DNA from 2 places in the Ectobacillus sp. OTK genome. Region 1 is predicted to be linked to the other one. Evidence: riboswitches for the same ligand, from Rfam matches in the RefSeq annotation. Region 1 holds a riboswitch; the other holds the start of a gene.

Region 1 (4,627 bases):
TCACATTCCAGCCCTGCTCCTTTAAAAAGCTTATCCCCTCCTGCAAAAACGGGAGTCTTGTATCCTGAATGCCGAGTACAATTGTATTGTGATGAACCCAAGAGCGCACTGTTGCAGGGGAGAGTCCGCTGCCGACTGTTGTACATAATGTATCATCCATTGCAAACGACTGCAGCGCTTGAAACTGCGGCCCTAAGCTTGATTGGTCAATGATGCGCCACTGGGGCTGGGATAAAATAGAACGATAGTCACGCATGCCTGTAGCCCCTTTATTATATTATAAGATTATAGAGTGTATTGGACAGCTGCCGACTTGCCTAGAGGGGAATCCCTTACGATAGCAAAACGGCCCGCGTCAGCTTTTCTTAGGTCATTATAACAAAAAAGAAGATAGCAATATAGCTATCTCCTCTGCGGCTATCATTCTGCAATTTTTTCAAGGTTTCCGTTTCGGTCCATTCGGAAGCTGGTTGTAGGGCGCTCCTCTTCATCCATGAGGGCGAGCTTACGGGCCCGATTCATAATCTTCATCATTGTTTCGTAATCTTCCTGAATCGTTGTTGCTTCTTGCTCTAGCTTCGCAATTTTGCCTGCTAGCTCTTCATTTTTATGCATATATTCAGCAATTTCTTTTTTTAGTCTTTCATTTTCACGTTCCAATGCGGTAACCTTTACGTCTGAGTTTCCTAAAGACTGCAGGAAGCGGATGACATCTGCCATTGTAAGAGAACTAGTTCCTCTCGGATCGAGATCAGTAGTATCCGTCATCGTGAAGGAATTCTCTTCTAATAGAACTGTATTTTCTATGATTTCACCTGCTTCCATATCAACTGTACGCACGACAGGAGTCGGGGGTGTATACAGCAGCTTTTTCTTTGCGTGATCTCCGCCAATTGCACGCATCTTTTCCTTGCGGTGCTTTTTCGCTACCTGCAAAGCTTTTTCATAGTTATAGCGCACAACCGCATTCCAGCGAAATCCACAAGCCGCTGATGTGCGATTTAGCTTATCTCCTACTTCCTCAAATGCGTTTAATTGTGTGCTTCCTTCACGGACATGGCGCAATACTGTTTCTGCTAAAAGTAAATCATCTTCTTCTGTCCAAGCATCTTGTCTTATCTTCATAGAGTCATCTCCTTAATCCCTTTTTAAAATGCTTTTCTATCTTTAGGATGGACGGAAATGAACGGTTTTATACAAACCTTTCAAAAATATGGTAGATTATTTCCTGAAATGTAGAACTTTGATTTCCTAGTAAAAAATGAATACCATTTTTGAAAAATGCTATTTCTCTTTCAGTTTAGTTTTTTCAGATCAGCTGGCATCAGAAAATATACACAGTAAATGAGAAAAAGCGTATATACTTTCTTGATAAAAAAAGCTATAATATGTCCATGCTTACATAACATTCTCTATTGGAGAATACCCCACTACATTTTTATATCACGTGATATGAAAAAGGCAAACCTGATTGAAAAGCAGGGACGCAAAGCTTAGAGCCTAAGGAAGAGATTCTTCTATGGCTGTCTAGCTGCCATGCTTTTTAACACTCATGCCATGTATGGTATATTTTGGATAAATATAAGATTGCAAAGCAGGCAGACACAGTATATAGCTGCCTGCTTTGTTATGCGGCAGAAACATGGCTATTCTTGATCATAGCCTTGTCCTGAAGGAATCATACAGGATGGCTTGCAACATTTCAAAAAGAACGGTAAAATACCTTTTAGCAAATCATGCAGCGGTGCATACTAATACATGCGAAAAGTTTGAGGTTGAGAAAGGATTGTGCAGGATGGCAAATGAATTTCGGGTGTGCGATGATTGTCAGGCCACAAATTTAAAAACATTACTTCCGCGGTTAAAGAAGGTAGATCCGAATGCGGATGTGAAAATTGGCTGTCAGTCGTATTGTGGTCCAGGGCGCAAAAAATCATTTGCGTTCGTAAATAATCGCCCTGTTTCGGCACCAAATGAAACTGAATTGATTAAGAAAATTGAGGATAAACTAGGAAAATAAGGAAAGCACTTCTCAGTAGAGGAAGTGCTTTTTTGCATAAGTTAAGAAAGTGTAATTTTAGGGGTACTATCTAGCTCCCATGACCTGTTTGCTGCGGGGAAAGGACTCTGCCCGCCGAGGCAAAAAGCGCCTCAATGTGCAGAGGACTGTCTCCCTCGGGAGCAGGGCGGACGGTGTCCGCTTTTCTTAATGTTTACTTTATATATACTATTTGTATCTGATTGAATAAAAATGCATAGGCAGGTCTTTCTCATTCTGTTATTCCTTCGGTATAATATATATGACAGTAGTAAAGAAAGGGGGTACCTTAAATGGTATATCCCAATGGCAAAATGAATGAAAAAAAGGTATTTAAGGATCCTGTACATAAATATGTTCACGTGGATGACCAAATCATTTGGGATTTGATCGGAACAGCAGAGTTCCAAAGGCTGCGCCGTGTAAGGCAGCTTGGTACAACATTTTTTACGTTTCATGGGGCGGAGCACAGCCGATTTAATCACTCGCTTGGTGTATATGAAATCATTCGCCGGATGATTGACAATGTGTTTGATGGAAGACCGGCATGGAACGCTGAAGATCGTTTGCTTTGCCTATGCGCTGCACTTTTACATGATGTTGGACACGGGCCATTTTCGCATTCCTTTGAAAAGGTGTTTCATCTTGACCATGAGCATTTTACGCAGCGCATCATTCTTGGCGATACAGAAATTAATCAAGTGCTGCGGGAGGTTGACCGCGAATTCCCGAAAAAGGTAGCAGAGGTTATTGCGAAAACCTCTGATAATAAGCTGGCTATTAGTATGATTTCCAGTCAAATTGATGCAGACCGAATGGATTATTTGCTTCGCGATGCTTATTTTACTGGGGTCACCTACGGAAATTTTGATATGGAGCGTATTTTGCGCGTCATGCGTCCGCACGGGGATCAGGTTGTGATTAAGTACAGCGGTATGCATGCGGTGGAGCATTATATTATGAGCCGTTATCAAATGTATTGGCAGGTGTACTTTCATCCGGTCACACGCAGTGCGGAGGTTATTTTAACAAAAATTTTGCACCGGGCGAAGGCGCTTCACAAGCAATATTACTCATTCAAGCATCAGCCTGTTCATTTCTACTCGCTGTTTGAGGACGAGGTTACGCTTGAAGATTACTTGAAGCTTGATGAAAATATTATGTACTATTATTTCCAAGTTTGGCAGGAGGAAGAAGATACGATTCTAAGCGACCTCTGCCGCCGTTTTATTAACCGAAATTTATTTAAATATGTAGATTTCACAGAAAAATATCACGGCTTAAATAATTGGATGGAGCTAAGCAGCTTATGCAAGAAGGCTGGCATTGACCCGGATTATTATCTAGTTGTGGATTCTACCTCTGACCTGCCCTATGATTTTTACCGAACAGGTGAGGAAGAGGAGCGTTTGCCGATTATGCTGCTGATGCAAAGCGGCGAGCTGCGCGAGCTGTCGCGTGAATCAAGCATTGTTGAAGCCATTACAGGCAAAAAACGCATGGATCAAAAGCTTTTTTATCCATATGACACTTTGTACGAGGATGGACGGAAGGGAAAAGTGAAGGAGAAAATTATTAGCATCCTAGAAGGAAAAGGGTAGCAAAAAAAGCGGACAGGCCTGTTTGCAAAAAAGAAAGACCTCCAAGTGAGGTCTTTTCAACTTTTATACAAAAGGAGTTCCTATTCGTCACTTAAACGCTTTCCAGCGATTGCATAGTTGTTTTTCGTCATTTCATCAATGAATATAACAACCTTTTCAGCTGGTGCGCCTGTTGTTTCAACGACTGCAGCTGTTACCTTTTCAGCGAGAGCTTTCTTTTGCTCTTCTGTACGGCCTTCCAGCATTTTAATTGTAACATATGGCATAATTACCACTCCTTTTTATGTAAATTCAGTACTATTATATCGAATTTTGTCAGATAGGACTCAGAAAACAGACATTTTCTTTATATTTTTGGTATGCTTACGGTAAAGCTTAAAAAAGGAGATGAATAATGGATCATTTATTTGTTTACCCACTGCAGCAAATCCCGCTTGTCGTGTTAGCAATAGCGGCAGCCCTTTCGCTCCATGAATTTGCTCATGCCTACGTTGCGTATAAATTTGGAGATCCCACGGCAAAACAGCAAGGACGGTTAACGCTTTCACCGCTGGCCCATCTTGATATAATCGGGACGCTTGCCATTTTCCTGCTTGGCTTCGGTTGGGCACGCCCGGTTCCTGTGAATCCATATTTCTTTAAGCGTCCGCGCCTAGCGGGTATACTTGTTTCCGTAGCCGGGCCGCTTAGCAACCTGTTTCTAGGGATTGTTGGTTATATTCTCTGGTACGCTCTTATTCGAACAGGTACGCTGCATATGGTGCCGGACGCGGTCGGACAAACGTTGTATGATTTCTTTCAAATTTTTATCGGCTTAAATCTTGTGTTATTTGTTTTTAACCTGCTGCCTCTGCCGCCGCTTGATGGTTACCGGATTGTAGAGGATCTCATGCCGATGAATGTACGAGCCAAGATGACACAGTTTGAAAACTATGGAGCGATTATCTTTCTGGTGCTTGTTATTACACCGCTGGATCAATATACAATT
Region 2 (4,627 bases), 1.5 Mb from region 1:
ACAAAAGAATTCTAAATTCCTCATATTAACAATTTTTTAAGATGTTGTTATGAATCATTTTCGTGTACAATAGTATTCAAAGATATAAATAAGGGGTTATATAAAGATAAATCAAAACATACAGAGGGATACTCTATGAAGCTAAATCAATCGAGTGTAATCAAGAGCACAGAAAATCAGATGTATTTGCCCCCTACAGAATCTATTTTAGATAATATAGGAAGCGGTTTTTTTGTGTTAGATCAAAATGGGGTTGTTACATACACAAATAAATCGATTGAAAATTGGATTGGAAGAGCACGAAATGAATTACTCGGTTATAGGATTTGGGATGTAATTCCAGAAACTGAAAACCCGAAGTTTTATGAATTTTATTATCGGGCGATAGAGGAGCAGGAGACTTTTTCATTCGAGGAATTTTTTGAACCGACGGGCGCTTGGCTGAAGGTTACGGTCGTTCCTTCAAGTCTGGGTTTGATTGGGTATGTATCCAACAGTACCGAGCATAAAAGCAATGAAAGAATGATTAAGCATATGGCTTATTATGATTATTTGACAGATTTGCCAAATCGGAGATGCTTTGAAAAAAAGCTGGAAGATGTAATTGCATCCGCAAAGAAAAATAAAAGTGGATTTGCTCTCCTTTATGTAGATATTGATCGATTTAAATACATTAATGATGCGTTAGGTCCCGGTATTGGAGATCAGTTGATTCATCAATTTGCCGCTCGGCTTGTCCAGCTTGTTGGGAATGATGCATTTATTGCGAGGCTAGGAGGAGACGAGTTTGCGATTGTGCTGGATGGGGAAGCTGTCAGTAAGGAATGGATGGAAACGCTGGCCCACAATATAAATACAAATATAGAAGAATGTCCGTTTCATATACAGGATTTTGAGCTGTATACGACAGCGAGCTTAGGAATTTGCTTGTATCCGGAACACGGCGAAGATGCAGAATCCTTAATTAAGCACGCAGATATTGCCCTGTATGGAGCAAAGGAAAACGGTCGAAATACGTATGCGTTGTACAATCCAATTCTTGATATCGATCGTTTCAAAAGGATTTTGCTTGTAAAGGGATTGCGCCAAGCGATTGAGCAGGATGAATTGGAGCTGTATTATCAGCCGCGTGTAAATACAAAAACGGGAAGAATACAAGGCGTTGAAGCTCTGCTCCGCTGGAATCATCCAGAATGGGGGACTGTGTCGCCGGCTGATTTTATCCCAATAGCGGAGGAGACCGGTCTTATCCATCCTCTGACAAAATGGGTTGTACAAACAGCTTGTAAGCAAATTCAGGCATGGAAGCAACAAGATATTGCACCTGTTCCCATTTCAATTAATGTAACGGCTAAGCTTTTTGTATCGGAGGATTTTGTCCGTAACATGCAAAATGCATTAGAGGAAACAGCAATTGAAGGGAACTGGATAGAGATAGAGATTACGGAAACATCCATTTTAGATAATGAGAGATTAGTTGAATTAAGCATCAACCGCTTAAAGAAGCTCGGTTTAAACGTTTCGATCGATGATTTTGGAACAGGTTATTCCTCCTTGGCTTACTTGTCTCACTTTAAGGTGGATACACTGAAAATTGATCGCTCCTTCATGCGGGACGTTATTACAAATCAATCCAATGCAACAATTGTAAAAGCAATTATTCACTTAGCGCACGGCCTAGGAATGAAGGTAGTTGCAGAAGGTGTGGAAACAACCGAACAAATTGATTTTTTAAGGGAACATGATTGCGATGAGCTGCAAGGCTATGTCTTCAGCAAGCCTGTTCCTCTTGCGGAGCTGATTCCGCTGTTAGCAAAAGGGGCCCTGCATTCAAATGAAGGAGATACCGTGAATCTCTATGCGCAAAAACGAAAACAGTTGCATGTTTCGCTGCTGTTTCCAATTCGCTCATATATGACAATTACTCGAATGAACGGCAAAGAGATTCGTTTAGATAAGACAGAGGTGTTAGTTGACGAACTTAGCGCAGATGGATTGAGCTTCTCGTCCTATCTTGGGCTTGCTATTCATACAGATGTGATTTTTGAGTTTGAGATTCAGCTTTTTAGTAAAATTCTTACTGTGTGTGGGTATATTATTTCCAAGGAAGAATTAAGTGATGGCACTTATCGATATGGTTTAGAATTTGTAATAGATGAAAAGGAACGCGAAGATTTAGCCGGCTTATTGAAACAGCTCCTGCTGCAAATGAAAATAAACCCATTTGTTCCGAATTGTAATATGGTGGAGTTGGAGCAAAAACAGGATATTTCCTAATGCTAGAAAGGATTGGCAAAGCGGGCAGCTTTGCCAATCCTTTCTTTGTTATTCTTTAATAAGGTGTAAATTTCCAGCTAGAAGCTAATTTGATGTATAGCGGAAGCGGCCTGCTTCAGTCTCCAGAATGAATTCTGTCATAAAAGGAAAAGAGTGCTTTATGTGATAGAATTCATTCTGTTTTTTTGTTTCTTATGGATGCTTCAAATAAATTATGTTATAATTTGTATATTAAAGTAAATGTTTCATCCTTTACCTTGGCATATATGCAAGAGATGTGTTTATATAGGTAAGGGCTTAGGCAAACTTATCGAAAGATAAGGATGCAAAGCTACGGGTCTAAGGTGCGAAAGCATGATGATTGCCAGGTTGTCATGGTTCTTTTTATTGGTCATCCTACAGCATGATAATACATACAATGTAACCCAGAAAGGACAGGAGACTACATACTCATGTCCTTTATTTGCCGGAGAGAATAATGGGTAATTATGACAAATAGAATTGTTATTTCATAATAATATATACCATGGTAGTACGGCCTTTGATCTTTTAGTTTGCTAGAAAGGAAAGAGGAGGAATTCGATGTTTAATTATGAAGTCGATACGAAGCGCTATGAATTGGTAGCGAATCAATTAAAAATAATAGCTCACCCTGTCCGTTTACAAATTGTTAAGCTATTAATTGAAAAAGGTGCACAAAGCGTGACGCAGTTGAATGTGTACCTTCATTTACCGCAGCCTACTTTGTCGCAGCATTTAGGAAAGCTCAAGTCCATTCAGACTGTACAGGCGAATCGAAAAGGAATTGAGGTATATTATGAAGTGGTGGATGAGCGTATAAAGGAGCTAATTTCTTTGCTTGAAGTGTCATTTATTGCAGGATAATACATAAGGATAAGTAAAAGCATCGATTAGGAAAATCTATTGTACAAAAACAAGCTGTGAAGAATTCTTACAGCTTGTTTTTGTATGTCGATTCCTTTATACATAGCGAGTAGAGATGCATTCCTTCAAAATCACGATAGGATCTAGATGGGATGATGGGTGGATCCAGCAACAATCAGAAAATGGAAAATGCCGCAGGGGGGTGAAGCATCCCCTGCGTTGAAATAATTAAGATCGTTTGCCTACACACTTTGCTCAACAGGACGGCTGTATTTTTTAGATGTAATATGGAACGCCCCGTAGCAAATGGCAGACACGCTGCAAAATAAAAATAAAATAAAGTAGAGATACGCAGTACCGGCATAGTCAATGATGAATCCCCCTGCTGAGTTTCCGATAATGCTGCCAAGTCCAGAGGTAACGGAGGCAAACACAGTTTGGTACGTTGCGCTTGTCTTCGTTGTTGAAAAGGATTGTACAGTTTCAACAGCGGCAGCAGTGAAAAGAGCAAAGCAAATACCATCAAGCAGCTGCATGGAAAGAACAACGAATAAGCTCGGAGACAAGGTTAACACGATACACTTTACGGCATACAAAATACCAGCGATGCATAGGACGAGAAATCGTCCTATTTTTTTGTTAAGTCTAGCGGCTATCCAAAACATCGGGACTTCAATAATTGCTGCTATTGCGTAAGCAGTGCCAATCCAGCCTTTATTGTAGCCCGATTCCTTGAAGTAGATGGGAAGAAAGCTAAAATTGATGGCAATTGCCATTGTCAATAGAAAGGAGACAGCCAGAAAGGCCATAAATGCTTTATTAAAAAATACCTGTTTGACCTGTCCTGTAAGAGAGATTGTCATCTTCTGTTTTTTTACTTTTGGAAAGCGAAGCAATGTAAGCAGAACGAGCGCACTGCAAGCCAGATAGAAAAAGAAGCTTTTATCATAGCCGATTTTTGCATATAAAAAGCCGGTGAGGAATGAGCCTAACGAAAATCCAAATGCACCCCAGGAACGGACGCTCCCGAAGGAAAAACCTTCCTTTTGCCCGATTTCCAATGCAATAGCATCGCCAATAGGCCCCGAAGGCGATTGTAGAATTGGCAGCAAGCAAGCGATGATGACTAAAGCAGCATAGCTATCAAATACATAATATCCGAGTGCAAGGAGGGGAGAAGCAATCGTTGAAATCATTAAGATAATGCGGTTGTCAGATAAACGGTCATTTATAATGCCCATGATTGGTTGAGCGATTAAACCGGTAATAGCTGCTATAGCCAGAATACCTCCGATAGCTGCAGGTGTAATTCCCTTATCGCTGAAATAAATACTTAAATATGGAGAATATGCTGACAGGCCGATGTAGTAAAAGAAGTAAAAAGTACTTATATTTCTCATGTTATTCCCCCAATTGGATAGGATAAATGCTGCCTGAAACAAACAGAAAAGGATGGATTGTGTGA

The links. Region 1 has a riboswitch for cyclic di-GMP ahead of AC6HZ4_RS26575 (YuzB family protein). Riboswitches for the same ligand answer to the same signal wherever they lie in the genome.
Region 2: it holds a riboswitch for cyclic di-GMP, as region 1 does, so the genes downstream of both, AC6HZ4_RS19300 (ArsR/SmtB family transcription factor) here and AC6HZ4_RS26575 (YuzB family protein) in region 1, are expected to answer to the same signal.

Annotation. Positions count from the first base shown of each region.
Region 1 is NZ_AP048547.1:5,375,442-5,380,068, reverse strand. It holds gene lipL (octanoyl-[GcvH]:protein N-octanoyltransferase) at 1-256, opposite strand, end outside; gene AC6HZ4_RS26580 (RsfA family transcriptional regulator) at 421-1,125, opposite strand; cyclic di-GMP riboswitch class I at 1,451-1,539, shown strand; gene AC6HZ4_RS26575 (YuzB family protein) at 1,796-2,020, shown strand; gene AC6HZ4_RS26570 (HD domain-containing protein) at 2,332-3,639, shown strand; gene thmT (2-hydroxymuconate tautomerase) at 3,720-3,905, opposite strand; gene AC6HZ4_RS26560 (site-2 protease family protein) at 4,034-4,627, shown strand, end outside.
Region 2 is NZ_AP048547.1:3,900,994-3,905,620, reverse strand. It holds gene AC6HZ4_RS19305 (sensor domain-containing protein) at 136-2,277, shown strand; cyclic di-GMP riboswitch class I at 2,568-2,654, shown strand; gene AC6HZ4_RS19300 (ArsR/SmtB family transcription factor) at 2,860-3,162, shown strand; gene AC6HZ4_RS19295 (MFS transporter) at 3,405-4,562, opposite strand.